2 regions of the Brevibacterium sp. LAARM3_SD1 genome follow, and region 1 is predicted to be linked to the other one. Evidence: predicted binding sites of a transcription regulator. Region 1 holds the regulator's gene; the other holds the start of a gene.
The links. The regulator HspR, encoded in region 1, represses chaperone genes until heat shock. The targets are predictions, from matches to a motif close to AAGTTGAGTCNNNNNGACTCAACTT.
Positions count from the first base shown of each region.

Region 1 (7,393 bases):
GTGGTCATCGGCGGCCTGAAGTGCGGCGTCGATCGCGGCAGGTGTCGCGCCCCAGTCTTCGTGGACCTTGTATCCAGCTGCTCCGCCGAGTGCCTGTTCGGCCAGTCCGGCCGCGGAGACCGTGTTGCCCTTGCCGAGCAGGAGGATGTTCATCGGGATGTCGTCGAGGGCACGAAGCATTGCTCCGAGGTGCCAGGCTCCCGGCGTCACGGTCGTGGCTTTGCTGCCTTCGGACGGACCGGTGCCGCCGCCGGCGATCGTCGTGATCCCGGTGGCGAGCGCTTCGTGGAGTTGGGAGGGTGAGAGCAGATGGACATGGGAGTCGAAGGCGCCCGCAGTGAGAATGCGGCCTTCGCCGGAGATGACGTCGGTGGACGGTCCGATCTGCAGGTCCGTGTGCACCCCGTCGGCGATGTCGGGGTTCCCTGCCCGACCGAGGGCGACGATTCTCCCAGCTCGGATGCGACGTCGGCACGGATGATTCCCCACCAATCGAGGACGACGACGTTGGTGATGACCGTGTCGGGTGCTCCCTCGGCTGTGGTCGTCGTTCCCTGATTCATCGATTCGCGGATCGATTTGCCGCCTCCGAAGACCGACTCCTCACCGCCGAAGGTGCGGTCTTCTTCGACCTCGATCCATAGGTCAGTGTCACCCAGCCGCAACTGGTCACCGAGGCTGGGGCCGTAGAGCGCGGCATATCGCTCGGTTGACAGCCGGGCCATCAGCGATCACCCGCCTCGGAGCCGCGGAGGCTGATGCCGGCCACATGCCGGAGCCCGCCGAGGGCGACGATCGGCACGGTTCGCGAGGCTCCCGGCTCGAAGCGCAGCGACGTCCCTGCGGGGATGTCGAGGCGGAATCCCGCCGCGCGGTCGCGGTCGAAGGCGAGCGCCGGATTCGTGTCGGGCAGATGAACGTGGGAGCCGATCTGGATCGGTCGGTCTCCTGTGTTCTCCATCGTCAGCGTCGTCGTATCGTCCGGGTTCGAACGCACATTGAGTTCGCGCTCTCCCGGTCGGACCCGCACGGCTCCCGGCCCGCGGTCGCGTGTTCCTGCCACTTGTTCGGTCCTTCAGTCGATGGGGTTGTGGATGGTCACGAGCTTGCGCCCGTCGGGAAAGGTCGCCTCGACCTGGACGTCGGTGAGCATGTCAGCGACGTCATCGAGCACGTCCTCGCGGGTGAGGACGTCACGACCGGTGGTCATGAGCTCCTCGACGCTTGCCCCTTCCCTGGCGCGTTCGATGGCCCAGGTGCTCAGCAGCGCAACAGTCTCCGGGTAATTGAGGGCGATGCCCCGTTCATGGCGGTCCCTGGCGACCAGTCCCGCCACGGACAGGAGGAGCTTCTCGGCGTCGGCCGGTGTGAAATGCATGGTCTCTGTGTGGTTCCTTCAGTCCTCCGCGCGTTCACGCGGGTGATCGGCGGGCAGGATGTGCTCGCCGAGGCGGTCGGTCGAGAGTGCGAGTGAGCTGAGGTAGAGACGCTCCCCGTTCTCTCCCGTCTTCGCCGAAGCGATCATGTCGGGACGTTCGAACTCCATCTCGGTCACATGGCAGCGCAGGGTCTCGCCCGAGGGGTTGCCGTGCTCGTCGAACATCGGCAGGTCGATTCCGTCGTCCGTCCGACGCAGGTAGTACCTGCCGCGGGTGATGATCGCCATGAGCGGGGTCGCGACGATCGCGATGCCGACGGCGAACAGGGGTGAGAACGGTTGGACCGTCGCCCCGAACGCCCCGAAGTAGATGGCGATGGAGATACCGCCGGCGAGCACCAGTGAGACGATTCCGACCGGGTTCCAGTCGTAGAGCATGCCGCGCCGGAACTCGGGGATCTTCGGGGAGAGCTTCAGCAGATACTTGTTGATGGCGATGTCCGCGGCGACGACGCAGATCCACGACATCGCGAGGTTCGCGTAGAAGCTGAGGATCGCGTTGAGGAAGTCGAACATATTCAACTCCATCAGCGCCAGCGCGATGAGCAGGTTGACGATGAGGAAGGTGATCCGCCCGGGATAGCGCTTCGTGATCCGGGTGTAGGAGTTCGTCCATGCCAGCGACCCCGAGTAGGCGTTGGTGACATTGATCTTCACCTGGGAGATGACGACGAGCACCACGGCGAGGAAGAGAGCCAGCCATTGCGGCATCATCTGCTGATAGGTGGCGAGGAACTGCTGGACGGGTTCGTTCGCGAAGCTCACGGCGCCGGGAACGTTGGCGATGAGGTAGACCGCGAGGAACATGCCGATGATCTGCTTCGTGGCCCCGAAGATCACCCAACCGGGCCCCGCGAGGATGACGGCGGCCCACCAGCTCCGCCGGTTCTCGGGGGTGCGCGGCGGCATGAAACGCAGGTAGTCGATCTGTTCGGCGATCTGGGCGATGAGCGAGAGGCAGACTCCGGCGGCGAGCATGACCGAGGCGAAGTTCGCCCCTTCGCCCTCCTCGCCGGTGTAGGCGAAGAAGTCGGCGACCGATTCCGGCTGCCAGGCGATGAGGTAGCCGACGGGGATGACCATGAGCAGCAGCCACAGCGGGGTCGTGGAGACCTGCAGCTTGGCGAGGACCTTCATGCCGTAGATGACCAGCGGGAAGATGAGCACGGTGGACACGAGGTAGCCGATCGGCCGGGGAATGCCGAGGCCGAGGTAGAGTCCCTGAGCCATGATCGAACCTTCGAGGGCAAAGAAGATGAAGGTGAAGGTCGCGAAGATGACGTTGGTGATGACGGACCCGTAGTAGCCGAAGCCCGACCCGCGGGTGATGAGATCGAGGTCGAGGTTGTAGCGGGCGGCGTAGAACGCCAGCGGCCATCCGGTGAGGAAGATGATGAGGGCCGCGACGAGGATGCCGAGGATGCCGTTCGCCGTGCCGTGGGCGATGCCGATGTTTGCACCGATCGAGAAGTCGGCGAGGTAGGCGATGCCGCCCAGCGCACTCGTCGCGACGACCCCCGGCGCCCATTTCCGGTACGACCTGGGGGCGAAGCGGAGCGTGTAGTCCTCGAGGCTCTCAGAGGCGGCGAGCTTTGCTTCGTTCCGCGGCTCGGGAGGTGCTGTGGTCCTGCTCGGAGACAGTGTCATTGCGCGTTCCTGACGTGTGCGTCGGCCATGTCAACGACAATCATCGCAGTCGATTGTTTCCGCACATGTCGGTTCTGTTTCGGGCAGATGTCGGCAGGGGACATTGTGGGCACCGGATCGGTGCCCAATGATCATTCAGCGCAGATAGAGAAGGGCGCGAACCCCACGCGGGTTCGCGCCCTTCTCTATCATCGCCGTCCCAGCAGGAACCGGGTCAGCGCCGCCGGTACCGGTTGTAGAGGACCAGAGCGCCGGGTTCGGGCCGCCCTTGCGGACGGCGGCCGCGAGCGATCGACACGACATCGCCGGCGGTGCCGGCGGCGAAGACACGCGCATCGCGTTCCTTCGCGGCCTGCTGCGCCCTGATCTCGTCCTCGAGCTCCTCATTGCGGTGCCTGAGCGCGTCCACCTGGTTCTGCAGGTCGATGATCTTCTTGATCCCGACGAGGTTGACTCCCTCGTCCTGCGACAGCTGCTGGATCATCCGCAGCTTGGCGATGTCCTTCCCGGAATACCTCCGACCTCTCCCTGCCGTGCGTTCGGGGGTGACGAGGCCGAGTCGGTCATACTGTCGCAGGGTCTGCGGGTGCATTCCGGCGAGATCCGCCGCCACCGAGATGACATACACCGCCGCACTCGACGAAATGTGCATCGTTCATCACCACCTCAACTGGCCTTGGCTTTGTCCAGCAAGCCGGCGCGTGGATCCTCACCTTCGGTGGCGGCCTTGAACGACTCGACTGCCTGCTTGGCTTCCTTGGACAGATTCTTCGGCACCACGATCTCGACTGTCGCCAGCAGATCGCCGGAGCCCTTCTTCGTCTTCACACCTTTGCCCCGCACGCGCAGGGTCCGTCCCGAGGGTGTCCCCGGTGCGACCTTGACCTTGACGGGCATTCCGCCCAGGGTCGGCACCTTGACCTCAGCGCCGAGGGCCGCCTCGTCGAAGCTGATCGGCAGATCCATCCGCAGGTTGTCACCATCGCGGGTGAAGACCGGGTGCGGACTCACGTGCACGGTGAGGATGACATCACCGGGCTCGCCGCCGTTGGGGCTGGTCTTGCCCTTGCCGGCCAGGCGGATCTTCTGCCCGTCCTTGACCCGATCGGGGTGCGCACGGTCAGCGGCTTCCCGCCTGGCATGTTCAGCTTCACCGAGGCGCCGTCGATGGCTTCGGTGAACGACAGCGTCGTGCTCGACTTGATGTCGCCGCCCTTGACCGGAGGCTGGTAGCCGCCGTATCCGCCGCCACCGCCGAAACCTCCGCCGAATCCGCCGAGCAGATCCGCCAGGTCCGGGGGAACGTCTCCCCCGCCGCCGTAGGTCGTGCGGGTCCGCGTACGTCCGCCGCCTCCGAAGAGGTCGGAGAACACGTCGTCGAATCCGCCGCCGGCAGCCCCGCCGGGTCCGCCGGAACCTGCGCTGAACCTGGCACCGCCGCCCATGGCGCGGACCTGATCGTACTGGGCCCGGGACTCCTTGTCGGAGAGCACCTGGTGGGCCTGGCCGATCTCCTTGAACTTCTCCTCGGCCTTCTCATCACCGGGGTTGGCGTCCGGGTGATACTTGCGCGCGAGCTTGCGATAGGCCTTCTTGATCTCGGCATCGGAAGCATCCTTGGAGACGCCGAGGGTTTTGTAGAAGTCCTTGTCGAACCAATCATTCTGAGGTCCGGTATTCACCTGGCACCTCCTTTCCTTCCAATCAATCCTGTCATCAGGGTATTCACTTGTCCTCTCACAATCCGCATCCCCGGGGCAACGCCCCGAAGATCCGGACCGCCGCCGAGGCGGTTCCCCGGCCCCGTACGTCGGTGAACCGGCGTACGGGATGGGTGGCCGCCTCGGCGATCATGGTCGCTGCTCAGTCCTCCGGCTGCTGGACACCGACGCGGGCGGCGCGGATGATGCGCTCCCCGATCCGGTAGCCCGGCTGCATGACCAGGAAGAGCGTCGGATTCTCGACCTCATCCGAAGGCTGCTGCATGAGCGCCTCGTGGATGTTCGGGTCGAATTCGTCGCCGACCTCTCCGTACTGTTCGACGCCGATCTTGTTCAGCGATTCGACGAGCTTGTTCACATGGGTCTCGAAAGGCCCGGTGACATCGCCGTTGTCGCGAGCGAGCTTGACCTCGTCGAGCACGGGGATCAGGGCCTCGACGACCTTGATCGTGCCGCCGAGTGCCGCACGCTCACGTTCGCGGTCGGCGCGCATCCGGTAGGCCGCATATTCGGCGTTGATGCGCTTGAGGTCGGCCAGGTATCCCGCTGCCTCCGAACCCGGTTCGGGCTCGGCCTCCGGCTCGATGTCCTCGAGACCCGAGGCGTCGGACGGGATGTCCACACCGAGGTCGCTGGCATCGGCCTGTTCGGCGTTCGGGTCCGCGGTCGGCTCCTCGCCGGCCCCGGCCGAGGCCGACTGGGCGTCGGCCTCGGGACGGACCTCACCGGTGTTCGGATCGACCCGGCGCTTGTCACTGAAGGTGAAGCCTGGCTCCTCGGACGACTTGTCGTTGCCCTCGGCAGTCATTACTTCTTCTCCTCATCCTCTTCGTCGACAACTTCTGCGTCGACGACATCGTCGTCGGCGCTTGCATCGGCTGCGCCCTCACCGGCAGCTTCGGCGCCTTCGGCACCGCCCTGCTGGCTGTAGATGGCTTCGCCGATCTTCTGCTGGTTCTCCACGAGCTTGTCGTAGGCGCTCTTCACGGCGTCGTCGTCTTCACCCTTGAGGGCTTCCTTGACGGCGTCGACGTCGCCCTGCATCTCGGTCTTGAGCTCTTCCGGCAGCTTGTCGGCATTGTCGGTCAGCAGCTTCTCGGTCTGGTAGGCGAGGTTCTCCGCGTTGTTGCGGACGTCGGCAGCCTCACGGCGCTTCTTGTCCTCTTCAGCGTGCTCCTCGGCCTCGCGGACCATGCGGTCGATGTCTTCCTTCGGCAGTGCGGAACCGCCGGTGATCGTCATCGACTGCTCGGTGCCGGTGCCCTTGTCGGTGGCCGACACGTGGACGATGCCGTTGGCGTCGATGTCGAAGGCGACCTCGATCTGCGGCACACCGCGCGGAGCCGGAGCGATGCCGGTCAGCTCGAAGGTGCCGAGGTTCTTGTTGTCGCGAGTGAACTCACGCTCACCCTGGAAGACCTGGATCGACACGGAGGGCTGGTTGTCCTCAGCGGTGGTGAAAGTCTCCGAACGCTTGGTCGGGATCGGGGTGTTGCGCTCGATGAGCTTGGTCATCACGCCGCCCTTGGTCTCGAGTCCGAGCGAGAGCGGGGTGACGTCGATGAGCAGGACGTCCTTGCGCTCACCCACGAGGACACCGGCCTGGACGGCGGCGCCGATGGCGACGACCTCATCGGGGTTGACGCCCTTGTTGGGCTCCTTGCCTCCGGTGAGTTCGGTGACGACGGCGGAGACGCCGGGCATACGGGTCGAACCGCCGACGAGGACGACGTGGTCGATGTCGCTGACGGAGACGCCGGCGTCCTTCATGACTGCGTGGAACGGAGCCTTGGTGCGCTCGAGGAGGTCCTTGGTCAGGTCCTCGAACTTCGCACGGGTGAGAGTCTCATCCAGGTGGATGGGTCCGTTCTCGCTCATCGACAGGTACTGCAGCGAGATGTTCGTGCTGGTGGCCGAGGACAGTTCCTTCTTGGCCTGCTCAGCGGCTTCCTTGAGGCGCTGCAGAGCGGTGGCATCCTTGGTCAGGTCCACGCCGTAGTTGTTCTTGACCTGCTCGACCAGCCAGTCGACGATGCGCTGATCCCAGTCGTCACCGCCGAGGCGGTTGTCACCGGAGGTCGCACGGACCTGAATGGTGGAGAAGTCGTCTTCGTCCTTGCCGACTTCCAGCAGGGAGACGTCGAAGGTACCGCCACCGAGGTCGAAGACGAGGATGAGTTCGTCTTCCTTGCCGCGCTCGAGGCCGTAGGCCAGAGCGGCAGCGGTGGGCTCGTTGATGATGCGCGAGACGTTGAGGCCGGCGATCTCACCGGCGTCCTTGGTGGCCTGGCGCTCAGCATCGTTGAAGTATGCGGGAACGGTGATCACCGCGTCGGTGACCTTCTCCTGCAGGTATTCCTCGGCGTCGTGCTTGAGCTTCTGGAGGATGCGGGCCGAAACCTCGGGGGCCGTCATCTTCTTGCCGCCGATCTCGGTGGACCAATCGGTGCCCATGTGGCGCTTGACCGATGCGACTGTGTTCTTGATGTTCGTGACGGCCTGGCGCTTGGCGATCTCACCGACGAGGGAGTCGCCATTCTTGTTGACTGCGACGACGGACGGGGTTGTGCGACCGCCTTCCGCATTT
Region 1 covers NZ_JBNFOL010000006.1:14,783-22,175, reverse strand. The annotation lists partial or broken gene AC2W7L_RS04925 (urease subunit alpha) at 1-725, opposite strand, end outside; gene ureB (urease subunit beta) at 725-1,063, opposite strand; gene AC2W7L_RS04915 (urease subunit gamma) at 1,076-1,378, opposite strand; gene AC2W7L_RS04910 (purine-cytosine permease family protein) at 1,397-3,085, opposite strand; gene AC2W7L_RS04905 (heat shock protein transcriptional repressor HspR) at 3,300-3,737, opposite strand; partial or broken gene AC2W7L_RS04900 (DnaJ C-terminal domain-containing protein) at 3,752-4,767, opposite strand; gene AC2W7L_RS04895 (nucleotide exchange factor GrpE) at 4,949-5,614, opposite strand; gene dnaK (molecular chaperone DnaK) at 5,614-7,393, opposite strand, start outside.

Region 2 (7,393 bases), on a different contig from region 1:
CGAGGTCGGCGTCGGCGACGACGTCGGAGACGAGACCGAACTTCAGCGCATCCTCGGCGGTCACGAAATCACCGGTCAGCAGCATCCGCATCGCCTGCTTCTCCGGCACCGCACGGGAGAGCGCCACCATCGGAGTCGAACAGAACAGACCGATCTTCACTCCCGGAGTTGCGAATCTGGCGGACTCGGCGGCAACGGCCAGATCGCAGGTCGCCACCAGCTGGCAGCCGGCCGCCGTGGCCACACCCTGCACCTGCGCGATGACCGGCTGCGGGATGGTCTGGATGAGCTGCATCAGTCGGGCACAGGCGTCGAACGTGGTCTGCTGCGTCTCCAGATCCGCCCCGCGGATCTCGGTGAGGTCATGACCGGAGCTGAAGACAGGACCGGCGGTGATGAGGATGACCGCGCGCACATCGGTGCGGTCGGCCACCTCGGTGAGGGTGTCGATGAGGTCTTCCATGACCGTCAGCGACAGTGCGTTGCGCGTGGACGACCGGTTGATCGTCACGGACGCGACTCCGTCGTCGAGCTGCGCGAATACAATTGATTCCGACATAGCCTCATTCTGCCAAAGGTCACCGGGCCCGGCGCGGAATCTGCGCCGACATTTTCCACCCGCCTCCGGACATATCCGCCCCGGTGGGAGTGGTTCGGAGGGACTGGCATGACCACACTGCTGATGATCATCGGATTCGGAGCCGCCACCTCGGTGGTGGTCGGATTGGGGCAGAAGCTCAAGCTTCCGTGGCCGGCACTCATGGTCCTCATCGGCATCGCCGGTGCGTTCATCCCCACCTTCGCCGAGGTGGCCATCGATCCGGAGCTCGTCCTCCCTCTCTTCCTGCCGCCCCTGCTCTTCGCCGCCGCACAGAAGACATCGTGGGCGCTGTTCGCGATCCGGTGGCGCACGATCCTCGGCATGTCCGTGGCCCTGGTCGGTGTCACCGTGGCCGCCGTCGCCGGGTCCGCTGTCTTCCTCATCCCCGGAATCACCATCGCCGCGGCCATCGCGCTCGGCGCCATGCTCGCCCCACCCGACCCGGTCGCTGTCGAAGCCGTGGCCAGCACCGTGTCGATCCCCCGCCGCATCATGTCGACCCTGCAGAGCGAAGGCCTGTTCAACGATGCCGCCTCCCTGGTCATCTTCCAGACCGCGATGGCCGCGGTATTGGCCGGCACCGAGGTGGACTACGCAGACCTGGCCGTGTCGTTCGTCGTCTCCGCCGTCGTGGCGATCATCGTCGGCCTGGTGCTGTCATTCGCCGCCTGGTGGGTGATGGAGAAGATCGATCACACGATCGCTCGGTCCTCCCTCATGCTCGTCCTGCCCTTCGGCGTCTACCTCGTGGCCGAGCACTTCCACGCCAGCGGGGTCATCGCCGTCGTCGTGGCCGCTCTCGAAGTGCGGCGCCGCGATGTCGAGGGGAACTCCGCGGAGCGGGTGACGCAGAACTCGACGTGGCAGGTCCTCGAGATGCTCATCACCGGTATCGCCTTCGGACTCATCGGCCTCGATCTGCGTCTCATCGTCGAATCCGAACACGCCGACCTCGGGCGAGCGATCCTCGTCGGTGTCCTCATCGCCGTCGTGGTCGTCGCCGTCCGTTTCGTCTGGCTGGTGCTCGGCACTGTCATCGAACGCAAGAGACGCGGGGAGGATCCGGATGCCGCGCCTTTGAGCGTCCGCGACGCCACGCTGATGACCTGGGGCGGGATGCGCGGCCTCGCCACGGTCGCCTTGGCGCTGTCGATCCCGGCCACGACGAGTTCCGGTGCTCCGTTCCCCGGCCGGTCCTATGTCGTCGTCGCGGCCGCGGTGGTCCTGCTGCTCACTCTGGTGCTGGCGGGCCTGAGCTTTCCGACCGTCGTCGCTCTCCTCGGCATCGACGACGAGGCGGAGAAGGAACATCAGGCGACCAGGGACATCGCTCTGCGTGCCTACAAGGCTGCGATGCGCGAGATCAAGAACGATGACAGTCTGCCCGACGACGTCATCGAACCCCTGCGGGCGAGGTTCAAAGTCCTGCACGATCAGCTCAGCGGAACCACCGATGACCAGGCGAGCTCGGAGCAGGCGATGGCGTTCAAGGAACACCGGGAGCAGGTGCTGGCCGTGCAGAAGAAGGCCATGCAGTCCGCGCGCGCCGAGGTGCTCAAGGCCCGGCGCGAACGCGGCACCGATCCGGAGATCGCCGACCGCGTGCTCCACCGCTTCGACCTCCAGTCGGTCATCACGAGGTAGGGACGGGCGAGGTTTCAGGCGGGCGAGGTTTCGGTGAGAACTGGGCGGGGCTGGCGGGGTACCGCTCGGGCGATTCCGGGTCGGTCGCCTCGGCGAATTTTCCCTTCGAAATCCAGGGTTGAGTGGAATAGACTCAACTTTGTTGGTGTTGATCCTTTCGAGAGCTGTAATCAGCACAGAATTTCATGAAGGAGATGCGCATGGACGCACAGATGACAACGAAATCCCGGGAGGCGCTGCAGACCGCCGTCAACGATGTCGTCGCCCGGAAGAACAACCAGATAGAACCGGCCCACCTCGTCGCAGCCCTGCTCGGCCAGCCCGATTCGCTGGCCGCCACCCTGCTGACGAAGGTCGGTGCCGACCCCCAGACGGTGCTGCGGTCCATCGAATCCGTGATCAGCAGATTCCCCACCGTCAGCGGTTCCACCGTCAGCCAGCCCGGACTGTCCCGGGCCGGGCTGGAGATGATGAATCTGGCGCAGGAGGAGATGACCGCTCTCGGCGATCAGTTCGTCTCCACCGAGCACCTGCTGCTGGCCGCCGCGGCCGGCCAGGACGGCGCCGGTGAGGCGCTGCGTGCGAATGGGGCGAACCGGGACGCGCTGCTCGCGGCTCTGCCCGAACTGCGCGCCGGGAAGAAGGTCACCTCGGAGAACCCAGAGGAGACGATGCAGTCGCTGGAGAAGTTCGGCATCGATCTCACCGCCGTCGCCCGTGAGGGCAAGCTCGATCCGGTGATCGGTCGCGATAAGGAAGTGCGCCGCGTTGTGCAGGTGCTCTCCCGCAGGACGAAGAACAACCCCGTCCTCATCGGTGAGCCCGGCGTCGGCAAGACCTCCGTCGTCGAAGGCCTGGCCCAGCGGATCGTGGCTGGTGACGTGCCCGAGTCGCTGCGCGACAAGACGCTCATCAGCCTCGACCTGTCCGCCATGGTCGCCGGTGCGAAGTACCGCGGCGAGTTCGAGGAGCGGTTCAAGGCCGTGCTCGAGGAGATCAAGAACGCCGACGGCCGGATCATCACCTTCATCGACGAGCTCCACACGATCGTCGGTGCCGGTGCCGGCGGGGACTCCTCGATGGACGCGGGCAATATGCTCAAGCCGATGCTCGCCCGCGGTGAGCTGCGGATGATCGGCGCCACCACGCTGGACGAGTACCGCGAGAACATCGAGAAGGACCCTGCCCTGGAGCGGCGGTTCCAGCAGGTGTTCGTCGGCGAGCCCAGCGTCGAGGACACGATCGCGATCCTGCGCGGGCTCAAGGAGCGCTACGAAGCCCACCACAAGGTCACCATCAACGACGGTGCCCTGGTCGCTGCCGCGACGATGTCGAACCGGTACATCACCGGCCGACAGCTGCCGGACAAGGCCATCGACCTCGTCGACGAGGCGGCTTCCCGCCTGCGGATGGAGATCGATTCGGCTCCGGTCGAGATCGATGAGCTCCGCCGTGCCGTCGACCGTCTGAAGATGGAGGACATGGCGCTGGCGAAGGAGACCGACTCCGCGTCGATCGAGCGGTTGAGCGCCCTGCGTGCCGATCTCGCCGACAAGGAGGAGGAGCTGCGCGGGCTCGAGGCGACCTGGGAGTCCCAGCGTGCCGGCCTCAACCGGGTCGGTGAGCTGAAGACGAAGCTCGACGAGCTGCGTTCGGCCGCCGAGAAGGCTCAGCGCGACACGGACCTCGAGACCGCATCCCGTCTGCTCTACGGCGAGATCCCCGCCGTGCAGAAGGAGATCGCCGAGGCCGAAGCAGCAGAGGCTCAGGCCGACGCCGGTCAGACCTCGGATCCGATGGTCTCGGACAAGGTCTCGAGCAGCGATATCGCCGAGGTGGTCTCCTCGTGGACGGGCATCCCCGCCGGACGCCTCGTCCAGGGCGAGGTCGAGAAGCTGCTCGGCGCGGAGGGCATCCTCGGTGAACGTCTCATCGGGCAGAAGAGCGCCGTCGCCGCGGTCTCCGATGCCATTCGCCGTTCGCGGGCCGGCGTGGCCGACCCGGATCGTCCGACCGGTTCGTTCCTGTTCCTCGGACCGACGGGCGTCGGCAAGACGGAGCTGGCGAAGTCGCTTGCGGACTTCCTCTTCGACGACGAGAAGGCCCTGATCAGGATCGATATGAGCGAATACGGTGAGAAGCACACCGTGTCCCGCCTCGTCGGTGCCCCTCCGGGCTACGTCGGATACGACGAGGGCGGCCAACTCACCGAGGCGGTCCGCCGTCGTCCGTACTCCGTCGTCCTGCTCGACGAAGTGGAGAAGGCGCACCCGTCCGTGTTCGACATCCTGCTGCAGGTCCTCGATGACGGCCGCCTCACCGATGGTCAGGGCCGTACGGTCGATTTCAGGAACACCATCCTGATCCTGACTTCGAACCTCGGTTCGCAGTTCCTCGTCGACACGAACCTGTCGACCGAGGAGCAGAGGTCCAAGGTGCTCGATGTCGTGCATTCGACGTTCAAGCCCGAGTTCCTCAACCGGCTCGACGACATCGTGCTCTTCGACGCACTCAGCCAGACCGAGCTCGCGTCGATCGTCGATCTGCAGATCTCCCACATGTCGCGCAGGCTTTCCGACCGCCGGATCTCGCTCGAGGTCACTCAGGGTGCCGAGGACTGGTTGGCCCTCGAAGGCTACGATCCGGCGTTCGGTGCCCGGCCGCTGCGCAGGCTGGTCCAGCGCGAGATCGGCGACAAGCTGGCCCGCGCCCTGCTCGCCGGCGACATCGTCGACGGAGATACCGTGGTCGTCGACCTGCCCGAGGACCCGGAGGCCACCGGCCTGGAGCTGCGACCCAAGCGGTAAGCCTCACCGCCGGGGCGTGCTGCGCGGATTCAGCCCAGTTTGAGTTGAATAGCACCTGTTTGAACATGGGCTATTCAACTCAAACTGGGCTGTTTCGCTGACCGCAGCGCGGCATAGCACAGAAATGGGACACCCTGCTCTGAAATGCTCACTCTCTTCGGTGAGCATTTCAGAGCAGGGTGTCCCATTTCAGCAACTGCCGGTTGCTGAGCGCTATGCGCGACGGTTACTTGCCGCGAGAGCCTGCGGACGACCGCGTACGAGTCTTCGCAGACCCGCCCTTGGCAGCACCCGAGCCGCCACCAGCGGAACCGCCCGCGGCCACGCCGGTCGACCGCGGCGCCGATGATGCCCACCAATGCCGCAGGTAGGCGCTGACCTTCGCGAACGAACGGTCGCGGATGAAGATCGCATCGACGGCGATCATCGTCAGCGAGAACCACGGCAGGCCCATGAGCAGCGCGATGCCGAGGTGGAAGGACAGGATGCCCAGCAGCGCGATGATGCGGGTGTAGCGGTTGAAGAGCATGAACGGGAAAGCGCACTGGAAGAGGATCGATCCCCACGAGATCGCCACGACCATCGGTCCCCACGCCGTCATCAGGTCCGACAGCACCGGCCATGTGCCGAACTGCTGAGTGTGCAGCGGGTTGTACACGGCGAATCCGTGCTGCCAGGCTTCGCCACCGGCTTTGTACAGACCGCCGGACATGTAGATCGCGCACACCTGGAATGCGAGCACGACGATCGCAAGATTGTTGGCCATGATGAGCGCCCAGCGCCACTGCCCGCCGTCGTTGTCAGGGAACTCCGGATTCCGCGCCCGCCGCCTCGCGTCAAGCGACCAGCGACGGGTCGTATCGGCGAAGAGCAGGGCGATCATGAACATCCGGTAGGCGTTGTCCCCCTGGTCGCCGGCTCCGTCGTTGAGCTCGATGAAGCTCACCCACAGCACGAGATAGATCGGCAGGATGATCCGAGTGCGCCACCCGAGGATGATGACGACCGCCAGCAGCGCAAGGCCGATCATCATCGCCGTGAACAGCGGCGGCGTCGTCACCGCCCGATGGAAGAGGGAGAAGAGCCAGATGTTCGGGAAGTCGCTCTTGGGTTCGGCGATCTCCCCATTCCACGCCGATCCCACACCGAAGGTGTAGTGCCGCGCGTTGAAGTTCGTGAGGATGAGGCCGAGACCGGTCAACCCGATGAGGATCCGCGTCACCGCCAGCCCGTACGTCGCGTGGTACCGGCCGGTGAGCATCTCCTCGAGCCAGTTCCACCCCTGCGCGAGCTTCGTCCGCACGAGGGTCGTCACCGGGACGAGCCGAATTCGGGTGCGGATTCCTCCGCCGAGGAGGCCGCGCCGGTCCGGTGGTCCGTGACCTCACCATTGCGGTCGTCCCCGTCCTTGCGGGTCGTATCGTCACTGTTCACCGACGCACCTCACTTCGTCGGAGGCGCAGAAGTACTTCGTGAACTCCTCCTGAGACTGATGTTCTTCGACGACGAGTGCGCGCCACCCCACGGGGACGGGCTGGATGTTCGGACGCTTCGCGTCTTTGTCATTGCGTTCGGCGAAGGGCACGACGTTCTGACGGGCGGCCTGGTATTGGACGCGCTGGACGTCGTCGCCCCAGATGGCCTTCGCCACCTGCGTCGCATACGCGGTGGCCAGGTGTTCGCTCTCCAGGTACTCCGGAATCGCATTCTGCGGGTCGTCGTACTCCTTGAGCTTCGTCTCCAGCCTGTCGACGGAATCATCGCCCTTGAAGTAGTCGAGTTTGACGATCGCCTTCTGATCGTCGGGCAGCTCTTCCCAGGACCCCTTGATGTCCGAGGCCACTCCGACACCCAGTCCCGCCGACCGCGGCGGGAAGAGCTTGTAGGTCGAGTGGTCGAGCTCGACATCGGTGGCCCGGACCCACTGGGTGATCTCTTCGCCGCTGTCGGTCTTGATCACCGCGCGCACGTCGAAGTAGTAGTCGCCATTGATCGGTTCGGGGGCGAACACGCTCCACGACTGCCCCCACAGCGGGATCATGTACTTGGAGAGCAGGTCACCGGGAATCACCTCCCGCATCGTCGACGCAGGGGCGATCCACAGGAAGCTGGCGAAGATATGGAAGCCCGTGATCGCCATGGCGACGACCATCAGGGTCCGTTTCACCGCCGAACGTCTCCGAGGTGTGACCTCGGTCGGCTCATTGTCCATCTCGGTTCCGGATTTCTCTTGGGAGTACGACAGTCGTCACCGCTGGTCCCGCGCCTCATTGCTGGCGCGGCGGTTCCCTCGGTGACAACACACAGTCAATAGCGTACTTCAGCTGTCCCACTGCCCGCC
Region 2 covers NZ_JBNFOL010000008.1:91,096-98,488, reverse strand. The annotation lists gene AC2W7L_RS06825 (enoyl-CoA hydratase) at 1-559, opposite strand, end outside; gene AC2W7L_RS06820 (Na+/H+ antiporter) at 668-2,245, shown strand; gene clpB (ATP-dependent chaperone ClpB) at 2,446-5,052, shown strand; gene AC2W7L_RS06810 (HTTM domain-containing protein) at 5,279-6,367, opposite strand; gene AC2W7L_RS06805 (hypothetical protein) at 6,364-6,486, opposite strand; gene AC2W7L_RS06800 (DUF5819 family protein) at 6,476-7,219, opposite strand.
Region 2: clpB (ATP-dependent chaperone ClpB) is a predicted target of HspR. The motif match lies at 2,361-2,385, and genes of this name have one in related genera.